DNA from 2 places in the Virgibacillus salexigens genome. Region 1 is predicted to be linked to the other one. Evidence: a T-box and tRNA genes for the amino acid it is inferred to sense, from the RefSeq annotation. Region 1 holds a T-box; the other holds one or more tRNA genes.
What was found. A T-box is a leader RNA that pairs with one kind of tRNA and senses whether it is charged. The one in region 1 lies ahead of ileS (isoleucine--tRNA ligase), so its partner is inferred to be a tRNA-Ile.

Region 1 (9,304 bases):
ATTTCACCATGAACCATTGCTTGATAGGTTCGTTTTATATCCTTATTTGCCAATTGTTCTGCTAAACGCTGATGTGCTTGGTCATTTTTAGCAACAACCAATAAACCGCTTGTATCTTTATCGATTCGATGTACGATCCCAGGACGTTCCACACCATTTATTCCAGATAAATCATCACAATGATACAATAAGGCATGTACAAGTGTACCATGTTGATGACCAGGAGATGGATGAACAACCATTCCTTTTTGTTTATTAACGACTAATAAATCGCTATCTTCAAACACAATATCTAAGTCGATTGCTTCTGGTGTAAGATTTAACGGTTCAACTTCTGGAATCGACCATTGAATAATATCACCTGATTGACATTTATAATTAGCCTTCGTGACTTCATGATTTACATAAACGAATTGTTGAGCAATCCACGTCTGCACTTGTGATCGAGATATATCTTTATTTAAATCAGCTAATACTTTGTCAATCCGGGTACGATGCTGCTCTTCAGTTACAGTATGTTCAAATGTTGTCATGATTTGACTTTTCCTTTCTTTACTTCATCCATAATCATTGCCAAGATAATCAGGCATGCACCAATAACGAGACTTGAATCAGCTACATTAAATATCGGAAAATCATAACCGAATATAATAAAATCAAAGAAATCAACTACTTCCTGACGAAATAAACGATCAATGAAATTACCAATGGCTCCTCCTAACACCAAGCTTAACGCGATTGCAAGCCATTTACTCTCTTTTGCATACATTTGCATATAATAGATAACGACGATGACCACAATAGCGGTTACGATATAGAAAAATGTCATCTGACCTTCTAATATTCCCCATGCTGCTCCTGTATTTCGATGTGAGGTTATGTAAAAAAAGTTATCAATAATCGTAATTTGATCACCAAGCTCCATTGTTTTAACAATTATCCATTTCGTTAGTTGATCAATGGATATCATTATTAGTGCAATCAAGTAGTACCAATACATTGTTTTTCCCCCGATTTATTCTAATTTGTATCCCTTAATAGCATAATGGTTTCATCAAGTATTTTCAATATATCACAATCAAGCAAAAGCACAAGCATCTTTCATAGTTGCTACCAATTCTTAAATATGATTCATAACCTACATTCATTCCTAGAAATAGAGAGAATAAAAATAACTACTAGAAAATAAAAGGTATGAAGAAGATAGATAGTTACGCCCCTCTTCATTCTATAAAATATAATACACGCATAAGTGTATATTGAAAATATTTTATGCGTGTTTAAAGAATTAGCGTATCCCAAAATAAACGTAAGATCCCCAATGGCAGGCCTATTGTTTAATTGCTTATTTTTTTCACCTGCTTTAATGTCGCTACAATAAGAAAACTAACAATAACCAATAACAGCCAGGAACTCACCTTCCCTAGATGAACGATACTCCATGCATCGGCCTGATTGGGATATTCCCAGGCTCCAAAAAACGTTGCAATATTTTCAGCTACCCATATAAAAAATCCGATGAGGGTAAAAGAAAATACGATTGGCATACGATATTGAGTCCCATTAATTTCGTATATAACCCATGATTTCCAAAAAACGATAATTACAAGACCAGATAGAACCCAACGAATATCAAACCAATAATGATGGGTAAAAAAATTCAAATAAATCGCAGCTGCCAGCGGTACAACTATCAAAAACGATGGCCATCTAACCAGTTCAACCTCTAGCCTCCTCCATGCCTGACAAAGATAACTTGCTACACTTGCGTACATAAATCCACTGTACAAAGGCACCCCCAAAATCTTGGCATACCCCTCCTCTGGATAAGACCAGGAACCCATATGCACCTTAAAAAGTTCAAGCGCAAGTCCAATAACGTGAAACAATGTAATCACCTTTAGTTCATCCTTGGTTTCTAGCCCGGAATACACCATCCACCACTGCATTAGTAAACAGATCAGGAGTAACCAGTCATACCTTGGGAGAAAAGGAAGTGGAATGACTTGCGTCAAAGCTAAAGAGGCAAAGATAACGACAGGAAATAAACAAGACATGGCCTGTTGCCACCCAAAACGAATAAGTTGCTGTAGAGCTATAACGATTTTTCCCTTTCTTTTCATGTTAAGTGTCCCAATTTTATTAATCATGACTATCTTCATCTCTTCGGTATTCTAAAATATCTCCAGGCTGACATTCTAATGCCTTACAAATTGCGTCTAAAGTTGATATTCGAACCGCTTTTGCCTTTCCATTTTTCAAAATAGAAAGATTAGCCATTGTAATACCAACCCGTTCAGATAGTTCTGTTACACTCATTTTTCGTTTCGCCAACATCACATCAATATTAATTATAATCGCCATGTTATTCACCTCAGACCGTTAAATCATTTTCTGATTTTATTTCTATGGCATTCTTTAACAACTTCTGAAGAACAGCAGCAAAGACCGCAATAACAATGGAAGCAAAAATGATCACCAAGCCGAGCAAAACAATACCTGGAGCGTCATCTATCTCTGCCATTAGATATAAAATTGGGATAATTAATACATACAAGGCACTGATTGTAGTTGCACAGTGCTTTATATTCTTCAAGGCCATCACCGATAATTCCGAAAATGCTTTGTTCTTATCAATGTAAGTTAAAAGTTTTAATGTCTGATACAGAGCAAAGAAAAAAGGAATTGCCGTAGCATACAAAACAATAAGTAAAGGATATTGTAGATAAGCCAACTCAGGGAGCCATGAATTATATATTTGGGCTAATCTAGGTAATCCAACTATACACAAACCAAGAATCGGAATTCCAAGAATAAATACAACTACCCTTAAGAAGAGTGTTTCTCGTTTCATAAAAGCACCTCGCTTAGTTATCGTCAATTCAATTTTACCAATATATTTATCGTTTTACAATAAATAATTATCTAAATTCATTATTATTTTATTGCTTTACTTATATTTATTGCATTCAATAAATCGAAAAGCATTGTTCATAACTAAAACTGTTCGATGCCATTTATTACTTGCGTATGTATCAACGAAACATAAAAAGCCCCCTGTAAAACAATAATTCAGGGGGCTTTTTGTATCGCAATTCATGATCCTAGATCAGAAGATTTATTGTTGATAATGCTCTTTTACAACTGTTGCACAACGCGTACATAAGGTAGGATGTGCTTCATCCTCCCCAACGGTATTAGAAGATACCCAGCAACGTTCACAGGTTTCACCAGGATGCTTTTCAACAGCTACATCAACATATTCATAAGCTTTCGTATTAGATGCATTTTCACTAATATCTGCTTGTGAAACAATGAGATACTGATGAAGCTGATCCATCGATGATAAGATGGTTTTCGTTTGTTCATCTTTTGGAACAATGGTTAATTTTGCTTCAAGAGATTTTCCAATTACCTTTTCATTTCTAGCTTCTTCCAACGCTTTTAAGATATCGTCACGAACTTGCATGAAATGATCCCAGTTTTCAGCTGTATCATTAAACGTTGACATTTCTTCAGGGTTCGGAATATCCGTTAATTGAACACTTTCAGCTTCTGCACCTGGAATATATTCCCATATTTCTTCAGTTGTATGAGGAATAATCGGTGTTAATAATTTTACAAGCGCAGTAACGATTTCAAAGTATCCTGTTTGAATACTACGTCTACGCTGGTTATTCGCAGCCTCAATATATAAAATATCTTTTGCAAAGTCTAAATAGAATGAACTAAGATCAACCGCACAGAAATTATGAATTTGGTGAAAGATAGGTGAGAACTCATAATTATCATAGTTGTTACGAACCTCTGTTACTAATTTCTTCAGGCGATGAAGCATATATTTATCTACTTCTTCTAATTCTTCATTTGGAACACGATCCTGCTTCGGATCAAAATCTGCCAAGTTTGCTAGCATAAACCTGATTGTGTTACGAATTTTTCGATAAGCTTCTGAAATTTGCTTTAATATATCATCCGAAATCCGAACATCTGCTTGATAGTCTACAGAAGAGACCCATAAACGTAAAATATCAGCACCAAGTTGCTTTTGAACCTTTGCAGGACGAATAACGTTCCCTAATGATTTACTCATTTTTCGACCATTACCGTCCAGGGTAAACCCATGACTTATAACCGTTTTATAAGGTGATTTTCCTGTTACAGCTACTGATGTAGACAGAGAAGAATTAAACCATCCACGATATTGGTCACTACCTTCTAGATACACATCCGCTGGTCGATAGTGATCCTCCCTACCTAACAATACTGCTTCATGTGAAGAGCCAGAATCAAACCATACATCCATAATATCTGTTTCTTTTGTGAAGTTGCCGTTTGGACTATGCTCGGAAGTATATCCTTTTGGCAACAGATCCTTTGCTTCCCATTCAAACCAAATATTAGATCCATGTTCCTTAAACAAGTTGGACACATGCGTAATCGTTTCATCTGTAATAATTGGTGTTTTATCCTCTGCATAAAATACTGGGATTGGTACTCCCCACGTACGCTGACGAGAAATACACCAATCTTCTCGATCTCTTACCATATTATATAGCCGTGTCTCTCCCCATTGCGGGTACCAATTAATTGCTTTAATTTCATCCAAAATGGTTTGTCTAAAATCCTTTATAGAGGCAAACCATTGCGATGTTGCTCGGAATATGGTTGGTTTCTTGGTACGCCAATCATGTGGATAAGAGTGTGTAATAAATGCAAGCTTTAGTAATGCACCTGCTTCTTCTAGTTTTTCTGATACATTTTTATTTGCGGTATCATAGAATAGACCTTCAAAACCTGGTGCCTCGTCGGTAAATACACCTTTTTCATCCACTGGACATAATGCATCAATCCCATAGCGCTTCGATACATAAAAGTCATCTTCCCCATGCCCTGGTGCTGTGTGTACACAACCTGTACCTGCATCTGTAGTTACATGGTCTCCTAACATAACAAGAGATTCTCGATCGTAAAATGGATGTTTTGCCACAATTTTCTCTGCTTCTTCACCTTTAAATGTTTTAACTACTTCAGGATTTTGCCATTCGAGCGTTTCTGCTACCGTTTCTATGAGTGCTTGAGCAATAACATACTTTTCGCTTCCAACTGCAACTACTGCATAATCCAAATCAGGATGAACACTTATACCTAAATTTGCAGGGATCGTCCATGGCGTTGTTGTCCAAATAATGAATTTTTCTCCATCTTCTAGTAATCCTTTTCCTTCGGTTACTTCAAAGGAAACATAAATAGAAGGGGACCGTTTATCATGGTACTCGATTTCTGCTTCAGCAAGTGCTGATTCAGAAGAAGGAGACCAATATACCGGTTTTAAGCCTTTATAAATATATCCTTTCTTAGCCATTTCCCCGAAAACCTTAATTTGGGCAGCTTCATAATCTTTGGTAAGCGTAATATATGGGTTATCCCAATCTGCGCGGACACCTAATTTTTTGAATTGTTCTCGTTGATTATCTACTTGACTTAATGCATACTCCGCACATAACTTACGAAATTCAGCAATACTCAATTCCTTACGTTTAATTTTTTTATTCTTCGTTAATGCCGTTTCAATTGGCAGTCCATGTGTATCCCATCCTGGAACATATGGAGCATAATAACCACTCATTGATTTATAACGGGTAATAAAGTCTTTTAAAATTTTATTCAATGCATGACCAATGTGCAAATCTCCATTTGCATATGGTGGTCCATCGTGAAGAATAAATAGCGGACGGCCTTTTGTTCGATTTAAACTTTTTTCATAAATATTATTTTCTTCCCATGCAGCCTGTCGTATCGGTTCTTTATTCGGCAGATTCCCTCGCATAGGGAAGCCTGTTTTTGGCATAAGTAATGTATCTTTATACTCCATATTAATTCCTCCTTTGAATTAAACAAAAAAAGCCCTCTTCATCCCCAAAAGGGACGAGAAGGCTCGCGGTACCACCCTTATAAATTTGACATACCTGTCAAATCCACTTAGCATTCGTAACGTGAATAACCGTTCATTACTACTACTTTCATAATGAAAGCTCAAGAGTGATATTCTAAAAGCGTATCTGTACCAGGCTTTCACCATACCCTAGCTCGCTTAACAGTTTAACACTTCTATACTGGCTCTATCTTTGCTTTTAAACAATTTTGTTTTAGTAAAGCTATCTGTTTATGAATTATATGTAAAATATCAACAACCGTCAAGGCTTATGACTCATTTTCAACTAAATCTAAGTCCTCACCAAGCTCAGTATCAAATAGCTGGTCCCAATCGTCCGTATCGATCATGTCTAATTGGGCTTCAACAAGCATTTTTAATCGTGTACGGAATACTTTTGCTTGCTTTTTTAATTCCTCTACATCCATCGATATCCGACGCGATTTGGTTAATGCCTCATTAATAATACGGTCTGCATTTTTTTCTGCTTCTTTAATGATTAATTTCGATTCTTTTGAGGCACTTCCTTTTAATTCCTCAGCAGTCTCTTGAGCAATTAATATGGATTTATTCAATGTTTCCTCAATATTAGTAAAATGACCAAGCTTTTCATTTAAATGATCGACTTGTTCTTGTAGGTCTTTTTTCTCGCGAATGACCATTTCATAATCCTTAATTACTTGATCCAAAAATTCATTTACTTCATCTTCATCATATCCACGAAAGCTTCTTGTGAATTCTTTATTGTGAATATCTAATGGTGTTAATGGCACGATAGCCACCTCCTATTTTAATTTAGATCAAAGAACGAATCATCACATCCTACCATGTCTATTCGACAAATATCTGCTAAGTCCTGCAATTTATTTTAAGATTGCAGTTGTAAGTTTTAGCTTGTCCTTTTTTGTTTTTCCTCTCACTTCTACGACCTTACTTCTTCCTTTTCCTCTTAATGAAATTAAATCCCCTTCTTGCAATTGGAATTTCCCATCTTCTACAACTTTAAAATTCACTTTTACATACATTTTTTTTATATATTCCGCAGCATCTTTTCTAGAAATACGATAAATTTCTTTAACGATAGTATCCAATCGCAAAGAAGAAACCGTACTTTCCGTTTCTTCCCAATTTAGCTGCTTAACCTGTAGGAAGTCTAAAGGTTTTTCCTCTAATTGTAACGTTGCTTTTTTTATTGCATTTAGATTTGCCATCACATAAGCTGCAATTTCTTCAGCTACAACAATTTGGATAATACCATCTTCTACTAAAATATCACCAAGCTTTTTTCGTTTTATTCCTAAAGATAGAAAAGCTCCCATTGCATCGCGATGGGTCAGACTAACAAATTTACTTTGAAACTTGGTCTGTAACATCGTCAATTGAAAATCTTTTTCTGCAATCTGTTCATAAAAGGGAGCAATAATTGCACGTTTTCTTTCGGTATGTGGATTTCCACCGAAAAACATGACCTGAATATCTGATTCCTTTGTCCCCATCAGCATGTCCACAATCTGCTGTTCACGTGGATCAAGAAAGTCGGTTAGTTTAAGCTGAAAAGATTTCGATACTTGCTCTCGCCAAGAAAAAACCTGGTCTATGAAAGCTTCTTCATCTTTTCTAAAATGCTGATATATATCCATCCTATGTACCCTCTAGAAAACAAACATTTGGAAAAATTGACCTAACCCCATTCTAGCTAAATACAATACAAATATCGCTACAATTGGAGATAAATCAATCATACCAAGTGGTGGAATAAACTTACGGAATTGCTCTAAATATGGTTCACATATTTTGCCTAACATTTCTCCAAATGAGGACTCACGTGCTCCAGGGAACCAAGACATAAAAATATAAACAATTAACGCGTAACTATAAATCACAAACGCTAAATCTAATATACGGTATAATTCAAACATCTGCTGCTACCATCCTTTTTCATATTCATCTTCTGAGAATGCATCTGTAATGGTACCAGAAACATTCACATTATCCGGAGTACAAAGAAACGTTTGTGCTCCAAGTTTCTGGATATCTCCATTTACAGCATATACGGTACCACTAAGAAAATCCACGATTCGTTTTGCTTGATTACTGTCAAGGCGTTGTAAATTAATGACTACCGCTCGGCGATTAACAATGTTATCTGCAATTTCTTGAGCTTCATTATACGTTCTTGGTTCGCACAGTACGACTTTAGATGTAGGATTTTGCATACTGGTCAAGTTGACGACATTTCTATGCTTCTCTTTTGATGAAGACTGCTGTTGCTCGTTATCAAATTCATCTACATCAACATATTCATATTCATACTCATCATCCATCGTAAAATAATTCTTAATCTTATTTTTAATACTCATTTCGTTCACCTCACCCTACTAAATTTGTTCCAATTCGAACATGAGTGGCACCTTCTTCAATTGCCAACTGATAGTCATTACTCATTCCCATCGATAAATACATACAAGGTGCGTGAGCATGCTGTTTATCCTGAATGTGTAATTGTAACTTTTTTAGTTGTTTGAATATCGAACGCAAGCGATCTTCATCTTTAATATGAGGTGCCATTGTCATCAAACCAATGACGCGTACGTGAGGATATTTTTCGATTTCCTTAATAAAATTAGCTACTTCGTCTGGTGCAAGTCCATGCTTTGATGATTCACCACTTACATTCACTTGTACAAAACAGTCGATTTTGCGTTCTGCTCGTTTATTGATTTCTTTTGCTAAGGAAATACGATCTAAGGAATGCAATACATCAATTTGCTGAATAACATCTTTTACTTTTCTAGATTGTAATGTCCCAATAAAATGCCAAATGGCTTTATCTTGAAAAGAATCGTATTTTTGCTGAAAACCTTCTAGACGATTTTCACCAAGATTCGTAACCCCAGCCTCAATTGCTTCTCTTGTTCGCTCTATTGTAACATATTTTGTCACACCAATTATTGTAATATCTTCTGGATTTCGGCTAGTATTCAGACATGCCTGTCTAATTTTCTGCTGGATTTGTTCTAGATTTGTTGCTACATCCATTGTTCCCAATTCTCCTCCCTCGTATAATCATGAAGAAAAGCCAATAAATCCTAACATTCGACCTGTTCTTCCATGATCTCTTCGATGTGAAAAAAATAAGTCTTCATCACGAAATGTGCAGTAATTGGTTACATCTATATTATTACGTAAAACCCCAGCTTGTAAAAGGATATCTATATTTAACTGTTTTAAATCAAGCAAATATCGACCTCCTTCTCTAGAAGAAACAGCATTCTCTCTCCACTCTAGCGGAATATGATTAATGACGTGTTGATCTACTTCATAATAATTCTTCGTTATACATGGTCCAATTGCCACCATTAAATTACT
Region 2 (9,304 bases), 860 kb from region 1:
TCTGTTACAAATATATAATATTTTTTGCTGTCAAAAAAAGTGTTATTGTTTTTTGGCAAAAAAAATAGACTATTGACGATTAATGGGATACATGCTATAATATTTATTCCAGTGATGAAGTTGTTGGTTATAAGCTAATTCGACAGAGTTCATCTCTCAAATTTTACGCAATGAAATCATTGACAAGTTTTAATGCAAGTGATACAATGTAAAAGTTGCGCTAAAAAAAGAAATTTGCTCTTTGAAAACTGAACAAAACAACCAGTATGTCAAGAAAAACAGGTAACCTGTTATTTCTATAAAACAACCAGAAGGCAACTTCTGGAGAAGCTAAGAAGAATGATTAACGGTGTTTAATCATAAACAAACTTTATTGGAGAGTTTGATCTTGGCTCAGGACGAACGCTGGCGGCGTGCCTAATACATGCAAGTCGAGCGCGGGAAGCAGGCAGAACTCCTTCGGGAGTGATGCCTGTGGAACGAGCGGCGGACGGGTGAGTAACACGTGGGCAACCTGCCTGTAAGACTGGGATAACCCCGGGAAACCGGGGCTAATACCGGATAACACTTTTTGGTACATGCCAAGAAGTTGAAAGGCGGCCTTTTTGGCTGTCACTTACAGATGGGCCCGCGGCGCATTAGCTAGTTGGTAGGGTAACGGCCTACCAAGGCAACGATGCGTAGCCGACCTGAGAGGGTGATCGGCCACACTGGGACTGAGACACGGCCCAGACTCCTACGGGAGGCAGCAGTAGGGAATCTTCCGCAATGGACGAAAGTCTGACGGAGCAACGCCGCGTGAGTGATGAAGGTTTTCGGATCGTAAAACTCTGTTGTTAGGGAAGAACAAGTGCCGTTCAAATAGGGCGGCACCTTGACGGTACCTAACCAGAAAGCCCCGGCTAACTACGTGCCAGCAGCCGCGGTAATACGTAGGGGGCAAGCGTTGTCCGGAATTATTGGGCGTAAAGCGCGCGCAGGCGGTCCTTTAAGTCTGATGTGAAAGCCCACGGCTCAACCGTGGATGGCCATTGGAAACTGGAGGACTTGAGTACAGAAGAGGAGAGTGGAATTCCACGTGTAGCGGTGAAATGCGTAGAGATGTGGAGGAACACCAGTGGCGAAGGCGACTCTCTGGTCTGTAACTGACGCTGAGGTGCGAAAGCGTGGGGAGCGAACAGGATTAGATACCCTGGTAGTCCACGCCGTAAACGTTGAGTGCTAGGTGTTAGGGGGTTTCCGCCCCTTAGTGCTGAAGTTAACGCATTAAGCACTCCGCCTGGGGAGTACGGCCGCAAGGCTGAAACTCAAAAGAATTGACGGGGGCCCGCACAAGCGGTGGAGCATGTGGTTTAATTCGAAGCAACGCGAAGAACCTTACCAGGTCTTGACATCCTCTGACACCCCTAGAGATAGGGCATTCCCTTCGGGGACAGAGTGACAGGTGGTGCATGGTTGTCGTCAGCTCGTGTCGTGAGATGTTGGGTTAAGTCCCGCAACGAGCGCAACCCTTGATCTTAGTTGCCAGCATTGAGTTGGGCACTCTAAGGTGACTGCCGGTGACAAACCGGAGGAAGGTGGGGATGACGTCAAATCATCATGCCCCTTATGACCTGGGCTACACACGTGCTACAATGGATGGAACAAAGGGCAGCGAAACCGCAAGGTCAAGCAAATCCCATAAAACCATTCTCAGTTCGGATTGCAGGCTGCAACTCGCCTGCATGAAGCCGGAATCGCTAGTAATCGCGGATCAGCATGCCGCGGTGAATACGTTCCCGGGCCTTGTACACACCGCCCGTCACACCACGAGAGTTGGTAACACCCGAAGTCGGTGAGGTAACCTTTTGGAGCCAGCCGCCGAAGGTGGGACCAATGATTGGGGTGAAGTCGTAACAAGGTAGCCGTATCGGAAGGTGCGGCTGGATCACCTCCTTTCTAAGGATATTAAGAAGGCGAAAGGGCTCGTCTAGCGACGTATAAACTGGACTGAACCGAAGGAGATAAAGGAAACACAATGAGCGTAGCGAATTGTTGTTGACTTATCGTACGAAGGCGAAGGAAGTTTACTAGTCGTTGAGCACTGTAGCTGGTCTAACGGAACCCTGAAGCATCCCTTACGGGATCTTCGGGAAGGGCATACGTGGTTGTTTGGTTCAGTTTTGAGAGAGTAATTTTCTCCATATTACATAAATAGATGGGCCTGTAGCTCAGCTGGTTAGAGCGCACGCCTGATAAGCGTGAGGTCGGTGGTTCGAGTCCACTCAGGCCCACCATCTATTTTATATTATATACGGGGCCTTAGCTCAGCTGGGAGAGCGCCTGCCTTGCACGCAGGAGGTCAGCGGTTCGATCCCGCTAGGCTCCATTTTTGTACTTTGAAAACTAAATAAGAGTAACAACGACATCAGAAAGCTGAAACAACTGTTCAGCGACGTACGGACTGGACGGAGCCTGCGGAGATAAAGGAGACATGATGAACGTGAGTGAATCAATGTTGACTTATCGCACAAAGGTGAAGGAAGTCGCGCTAGTCGCTAGTTGATGAAGCTGGATTAAGCAAAGGCGATAAAGAAGTACGCTTATTCATTGAATAGCTAGTTAAGTGAATAAGGGCGCACGGTGGATGCCTTGGCACTAGGAGCCGAAGAAGGACGGGACTAACACCGATATGTCTCGGGGAGTCGTAAGTAGACATTGATCCGGGAATTTCCGAATGGGGGAACCCACTGTTCGTAATGGAACAGTACTTCTATCTGAATACATAGGATAGGAGAGGCACACCCGGGGAACTGAAACATCTCAGTACCCGGAGGAAAAGAAAGCAAATGCGATTTCCTAAGTAGCGGCGAGCGAAACGGAATCAGCCCAAACCAGAAGGCTTGCCTTCTGGGGTTGTAGGACACTCCATTGGAGTTACCAAGAAATTCATTAGATGAAGCGATCTGGAAAGATCCGCCAAAGAAGGTAAGAGCCCTGTAATCGAAAAGGAATTTCCTCCGGAGTGGATCCTGAGTACGGCGGAACACGTGGAATTCCGTCGGAATCCGGGAGGACCATCTCCCAAGGCTAAATACTCCCTAGTGACCGATAGTGAACCAGTACCGTGAGGGAAAGGTGAAAAGCACCCCGGAAGGGGAGTGAAAGAGAACCTGAAACCGTGTGCCTACAAGTAGTCGAAGCCCGTTTATGGGTGACGGCGTACCTTTTGTAGAATGGACCGGCGAGTTACGATCGTATGCAAGGTTAAGTGGAAGACACGGAGCCGCAGCGAAAGCGAGTCTGAATAGGGCGAATGAGTATGCGGTCGTAGACCCGAAACCGTGTGATCTACCCATGTCCAGGGTGAAGGTCAGGTAACACTGACTGGAGGCCCGAACCCACGTATGTTGAAAAATGCGGGGATGAGGTGTGGGTAGGGGTGAAATGCCAATCGAACACGGAGATAGCTGGTTCTCTCCGAAATAGCTTTAGGGCTAGCCTCAAGGAGATGAGTACTGGAGGTAGAGCACTGATTGGACTAGGGGCCCTCACCGGGTTACCGAATTCAGTCAAACTCCGAATGCCAGTTACTTTGCCTTGGGAGTCAGACTATGGGTGATAAGGTTCATAGTCGAAAGGGAAACAGCCCAGACCGCCAGCTAAGGTCCCTAAGTATACGTTAAGTGGAAAAGGATGTGGAGTTGCTTAGACAACCAGTATGTTGGCTTAGAAGCAGCCATCATTTAAAGAGTGCGTAATAGCTCACTGGTCGAGTGACTCTGCGCCGAAAATGTACCGGGGCTAAACGTATCACCGAAGCTGCGGATTGTTCTACGAACAATGGTAGGAGAGCGTTCAAAGTGCTGTGAAGTCAGACCGTGAGGACTGGTGGAGCGCTTTGAAGTGAGAATGCCGGTATGAGTAGCGAAAAAAGAGTGAGAATCTCTTTCACCGAATGCCTAAGGTTTCCTGAGGAAGGCTCGTCCTCTCAGGGTTAGTCGGGACCTAAGCCGAGGCCGAAAGGCGTAGGCGATGGACAACAGGTAGATATTCCTGTACCACCTCATGAGCGTTTGAACGATGGGGGGACGCAGTAGGATAAGGAAAGCGCACCGATGGAAGCGTGCGCCCAAGCAGTGAGAAAGTCGGATAGGCAAATCCGTCCGGCAATTTCAAGCTGTTATGGGGAGGGAAATAGAGTACCGAAGTTCCGGATTTCACACTGCCAAGAAAAGCCTCTAGTGAGTTCATAGGTGCCCGTACCGCAAACCGACACAGGTAGGCGAGGAGAGAATCCTAAGGTGAGCGGGAGAACTCTCGTTAAGGAACTCGGCAAAATGACCCCGTAACTTCGGGAGAAGGGGTGCTCCTCTGCCGAGGAGCCGCAGTGAATAGGCCCAAGCGACTGTTTAGCAAAAACACAGGTCTCTGCGAAGCCGTAAGGCGAAGTATAGGGGCTGACACCTGCCCGGTGCTGGAAGGTTAAGGGGAAGCGTTAGCACTTCGGTGCGAAGCGTTGAACCGAAGCCCCAGTAAACGGCGGCCGTAACTATAACGGTCCTAAGGTAGCGAAATTCCTTGTCGGGTAAGTTCCGACCCGCACGAAAGGTGCAACGACTTGGGCACTGTCTCAACGAGAGACCCGGTGAAATTATACTATGTGTGAAGATGCACATTACCCGCGACAGGACGGAAAGACCCCGTGGAGCTTTACTGTAGCCTGATATTGAATGTTGGTACAGCTTGTACAGGATAGGTGGGAGCCATCGAAGCGTGAGCGCTAGCTTACGTGGAGGCACCCGTGGGATACCACCCTGGCTGTACGAACCTTCTAACCCAGGACCGTAATCCGGTTCGGAGACAGTGTCAGGCGGGCAGTTTGACTGGGGCGGTCGCCTCCCAAAGAGTAACGGAGGCGCCCAAAGGTTCCCTCAGAATGGTTGGAAATCATTCGCAGAGTGTAAAGGCAGAAGGGAGCTTGACTGCGAGACCTACAAGTCGAGCAGGGACGAAAGTCGGGCTTAGTGATCCGGTGGTTCCGCATGGAAGGGCCATCGCTCAACGGATAAAAGCTACCCCGGGGATAACAGGCTTATCTCCCCCAAGAGTTCACATCGACGGGGAGGTTTGGCACCTCGATGTCGGCTCATCGCATCCTGGGGCTGTAGTCGGTCCCAAGGGTTGGGCTGTTCGCCCATTAAAGCGGTACGCGAGCTGGGTTCAGAACGTCGTGAGACAGTTCGGTCCCTATCCGTCGTGGGCGTTGGAAGTTTGAGAGGAGCTGTCCTTAGTACGAGAGGACCGGGATGGACACACCGCTGGTGTACCAGTTGTTCCGCCAGGAGCATAGCTGGGTAGCTACGTGTGGCAGGGATAAGTGCTGAAAGCATCTAAGCATGAAGCCCCCCTCTAGATGAGACTTCCCATCACTTCAAGTGAGTAAGATCCCTCAGAGATGATGAGGTTGATAGGTTCGAGGTGGAAGCGTGGTGACACGTGGAGCTGACGAATACTAATCGATCGAGGACTTAACTAACCAATTTGGCTTTGAAACGTCGTTGAATGATCTCTTATTTAGTTTTTAGGGTACAAATAGCGGAGAGGTCACACCTGTTCCCATGCCGAACACAGTAGTTAAGCTCTCCAGCGCCGATGGTAGTTGGGGCTTTGTCCCTGCAAGAGTAGGACGCCGCCAGGCCATTTTAAAAGCTGTTCGTATGTTTATACGGACAGCTTTTCTAACACTAAATATATTCATTTTATCCCTACAAACTCTGCCTGAAATAGTAAAAGTCAATATTTTTAAAAAACCATATAAACAAATGGCCTCAGTACTCTTAAAACGAAGACTGAGGCCATTGTTAATTCGATATATTCAACAACTTTAAAAGTTTATTCAGCAATACAAGATTAGGTTAGGTTATTTTCTTCTGTAAGATTTCTGCCTTTTTTTCCACTTAATGAATTCGTTATAGAGGTGATGGCTCCATCACCTGTAACATTACAAGCTGTTCCAAGACTGTCTTGTGCTAAGTATAGAGCTATCATTAAAGATACCATCGTTGCGTCAAAACCTAGCATACTTTTGAGCAAGCCAATAGCAGCCATTACTGCACCACCAGGAACCCCTGGAGCAGCAATCATTGTTATACCTAACATTAAGATAAATGGAAATACAGCTGAGAATGTACCAGGCTCTCCTTGTAAAAACATGACAGCTAAAGAACAACTTACTAACGTAATTGTACTTCCAGATAGATGTATATTTGCGAGTAAAGGAACTGTAAAATCAGCTATTCCTTCTCGTACTTTTAATGTTTTTGTATGTTTTAAAGTTACTGGAATGGTAGCGGCAGAAGATTGAGTTCCTAACGCTGTAAAATATGCAGGTATCATTCGTTTTATCATACTGATTGGGTTTTGCTTACTTAACGTTCCAGCTAATGTATATTGAAGCATTAAATAAAGTAAATGCAAAATAATAATCATAACAAATACTTTTGCAAATACAGCTAAAATTGTACTCACTTGACCAGCTGCCGTCATATTGGCAAATATTCCAAAAATATGGATTGGAAGTAAAGGAATAATAACTTTTTCAATAACTAATTGTATAATATCTCGGAAATCAGTTGTTATTTTATATAATGCTTCGCCTTTAATAGTTGCAATACCAAGACCAATGACAAAAGACAGAAGTAAAGCTGTCATAATTTCCATTGGGGGTGGCATTTCAACTTGGAAAAATCCTTCACTAAGGCTCTTGGAAGGATCTGAAAAAGATTGTAAGGATTGCTGGCTCAAAAACGTCGGATAGACGATTTTCGCTACAAAAAATGCTATTACTCCAGCAACAACGGTTGATGTATAAGCTACTGCCCCTGTTAGTCCAAGTAATTTACCTGCACCTCGTCCCATTGAGCCAATACCTGGTGCAATGAAACCTATAATAATTAATGGAATAATAAATTCTAGAAAATTACCGAATATATCGTTAAACGTTGCAAATAATCGAATAAGCCAGTCATTCGCGAATGACCCAATTACAATACCGAGAAGGATTGCTGTAATTATTCTAAGTAGTAGTCCTAGTCCTTTCAATGATTCCCCTCCTTTTATAATACCCCCTATTTTACACAAAATATTACGATTCGTCTAACTAAATTAAAAGCGCACCAAATTTAGGTGCGCTAGTGCCTGCTTAGCTCATTCCATAAGGTCCTAATTGTTGGGAATTACTTGTGCTTGTGTTTCCACTGTTACCGCTACTATTATTTGAATTCGTCATTTGGGAAACGAATGGAATCATCTGTTGCATGGTTTGTCCAAGATTTTGATTGTTTTTTGTCATGGTATAATATGTGGCAGCTCCTACACCAACAGACGCAATAATAGGTAACCATACTCCGTTTTTTTGCATTATTTACCAACCCTTTCTAAACCTTATCGTTTGATTAACAGACATTATTAGGTTAATCCATTTGCTGAATTTAATGCCTAGTATCAACTACCAGCATAATAACCTGTTTCCAACGCAGCATTTAGTCCCGCCAATCTTCCTGTGACTAGAGCCGAAGTAATATTATAACCACCTGTATATCCATGTATATCTAAGATCTCACCACAAAAATATAGACCATGCATGATTTTAGATTGCATTGTATTTGGTACGATTTCTTTTATGGATACACCACCTCCAGTTACAAATGCTTTATCAAGGGGTAATGAGCCATGAACTTGAAATGTAAACTGTTTAAAGTCTTTAATGATATTGCGAATCGTTAATTTTGAGATGGAACTTCCTTTTTCATCGTCCGTAATGCCATGTCGTTGAAATAAATAAGCCATCAATCGTTCAGGTATCCAACCTTTCAGTAAGTTTTTTAGAGATTTCCTTGGATGCTCCTCGACTAATTTCAGTAACTTATTAAATAGCTCTTGTTCGTTGTGTTGAGGTATCGTATCAAGCTGCATTGTTACTGAAGATTGCCCTTTACGTAATTCCTTTACTACAAATTGAGAACAACGCAGAACAGCTGGACCAGAAACTCCAAAATGCGTAAATATCATATCCATTTGATGAGATACAATAGGTTTATGATTTTTATTTAAAACGGTTAGTTTTATATCCCGTAAGGATAAACCTTGAAGGGATTTATTTTGAATAAAAGGTTCATTAGAGGTTAGGGCCACTTCAGTAGGATATAGATCTGTCACAGTATGTCCTGCTTTTTTAGCCCAAGCATATCCGTCCCCTGTAGAACCTGTATGTGGTACTGCTTTTCCACCGACTGCGATAACCAATGCTTTTGTCATTATTTTTGAACCGTCTCGAAGAATAATCGTATGGTTAGCTTGGTCATAATGAATAGCTTTCACAGGAGTTTCAAGTTTTATTGCTACCTGTAACTCATCCATCCGATTTAAAAGGGCGTTAACAACGGTTTTGGATTGATTAGAGACAGGAAACATTCTTCCGTGGTCTTCTTCTTTAAGAGGAACGTTTAGTCCTTCAAAAAAATCAATAATATCGTAATTATTAAATACTGAAAATGCACTATATAAAAATTTGCCATTGCCAGGTATATGTTTGATCACTTCATCTTGAGGAAGACGATTGGTAACATTGCAACGGCCACCCCCAGATATAGCTAATTTTTTCCCCAATTTCTTCCCTTTTTCAATTAATAAGGTCTTCGCCCCTGATTCGGAAGCTGCAATAGCTGCCATCAAACCAGAAGGCCCACCACCAATTATTATTACGTCATAGGACAATTTTCTTCATTCCTTTCCGTATGTATATTAACATGATCTATTAATACGAACAATTTTTTACTGATGGTATGTAATAAATAGGAGTTGAATTGATAATGATGCAGTTAAATTGTGATAAAATAGTGCAAATGATTCTTTTTATCAGAAATGAAGTTTCTGTATAATGATATAATGGTGTCGAATTTTAATAATTTATGTAGATAAATGCGGGTGAAATAATGTCAAATATAGTACGAGGAACCATGTTATTAACTGGGGCGTCTTTTTTGTCGAAGTTTTTAGGCATGATCTATGTCGTTCCTTTTAATGCGTTAGTTGGAGCAAGCGGTGGTACGCTGTTTGCCTATGCATATACGCCTTATAGTATTTTTATAAGCTTATCAACAGTAGGTGTACCTTTAGCAGTATCTAAATTTGTGTCGAAATATAATGCAGTAGGGGATTATGAAACAGGTATGCGCATGTTCCGTGCAGGTTTAACGTTGATGCTTGTAACTGGAACCTTGGCTTTTTTAGCCATGTTTATTAGTGCTGATTGGCTAGCAGC

Region 2: it has a tRNA-Ile gene. The T-box ahead of ileS (isoleucine--tRNA ligase) is inferred to sense a tRNA for this amino acid. The anticodon was not compared.

Annotation. Positions count from the first base shown of each region.
Region 1 is NZ_CCDP010000001.1:2,488,137-2,497,440, forward strand. Features, by position in the region: gene BN990_RS11955 (RluA family pseudouridine synthase) at 1-533, opposite strand, end outside; gene lspA (signal peptidase II) at 530-1,000, opposite strand; gene BN990_RS11965 (DUF817 domain-containing protein) at 1,338-2,150, opposite strand; gene BN990_RS11970 (helix-turn-helix domain-containing protein) at 2,143-2,364, opposite strand; gene BN990_RS11975 (DUF2975 domain-containing protein) at 2,375-2,854, opposite strand; gene ileS (isoleucine--tRNA ligase) at 3,119-5,875, opposite strand; T-box leader at 5,922-6,138, opposite strand; gene BN990_RS11985 (DivIVA domain-containing protein) at 6,205-6,708, opposite strand; gene BN990_RS11990 (YlmH family RNA-binding protein) at 6,799-7,575, opposite strand; gene BN990_RS11995 (YggT family protein) at 7,588-7,854, opposite strand; gene BN990_RS12000 (cell division protein SepF) at 7,861-8,295, opposite strand; gene BN990_RS12005 (YggS family pyridoxal phosphate-dependent enzyme) at 8,306-8,974, opposite strand; gene pgeF (peptidoglycan editing factor PgeF) at 9,002-9,304, opposite strand, start outside.
Region 2 is NZ_CCDP010000001.1:1,632,813-1,642,116, forward strand. Features, by position in the region: rRNA gene BN990_RS07430 (16S ribosomal RNA) at 371-1,938, shown strand; tRNA gene BN990_RS07435 (tRNA-Ile) at 2,200-2,276, shown strand; tRNA gene BN990_RS07440 (tRNA-Ala) at 2,296-2,368, shown strand; rRNA gene BN990_RS07445 (23S ribosomal RNA) at 2,600-5,518, shown strand; rRNA gene rrf (5S ribosomal RNA) at 5,565-5,680, shown strand; gene BN990_RS07455 (dicarboxylate/amino acid:cation symporter) at 5,893-7,083, opposite strand; gene BN990_RS07460 (hypothetical protein) at 7,184-7,402, opposite strand; gene BN990_RS07465 (BaiN/RdsA family NAD(P)/FAD-dependent oxidoreductase) at 7,486-8,757, opposite strand; gene BN990_RS07470 (putative polysaccharide biosynthesis protein) at 8,976-9,304, shown strand, end outside.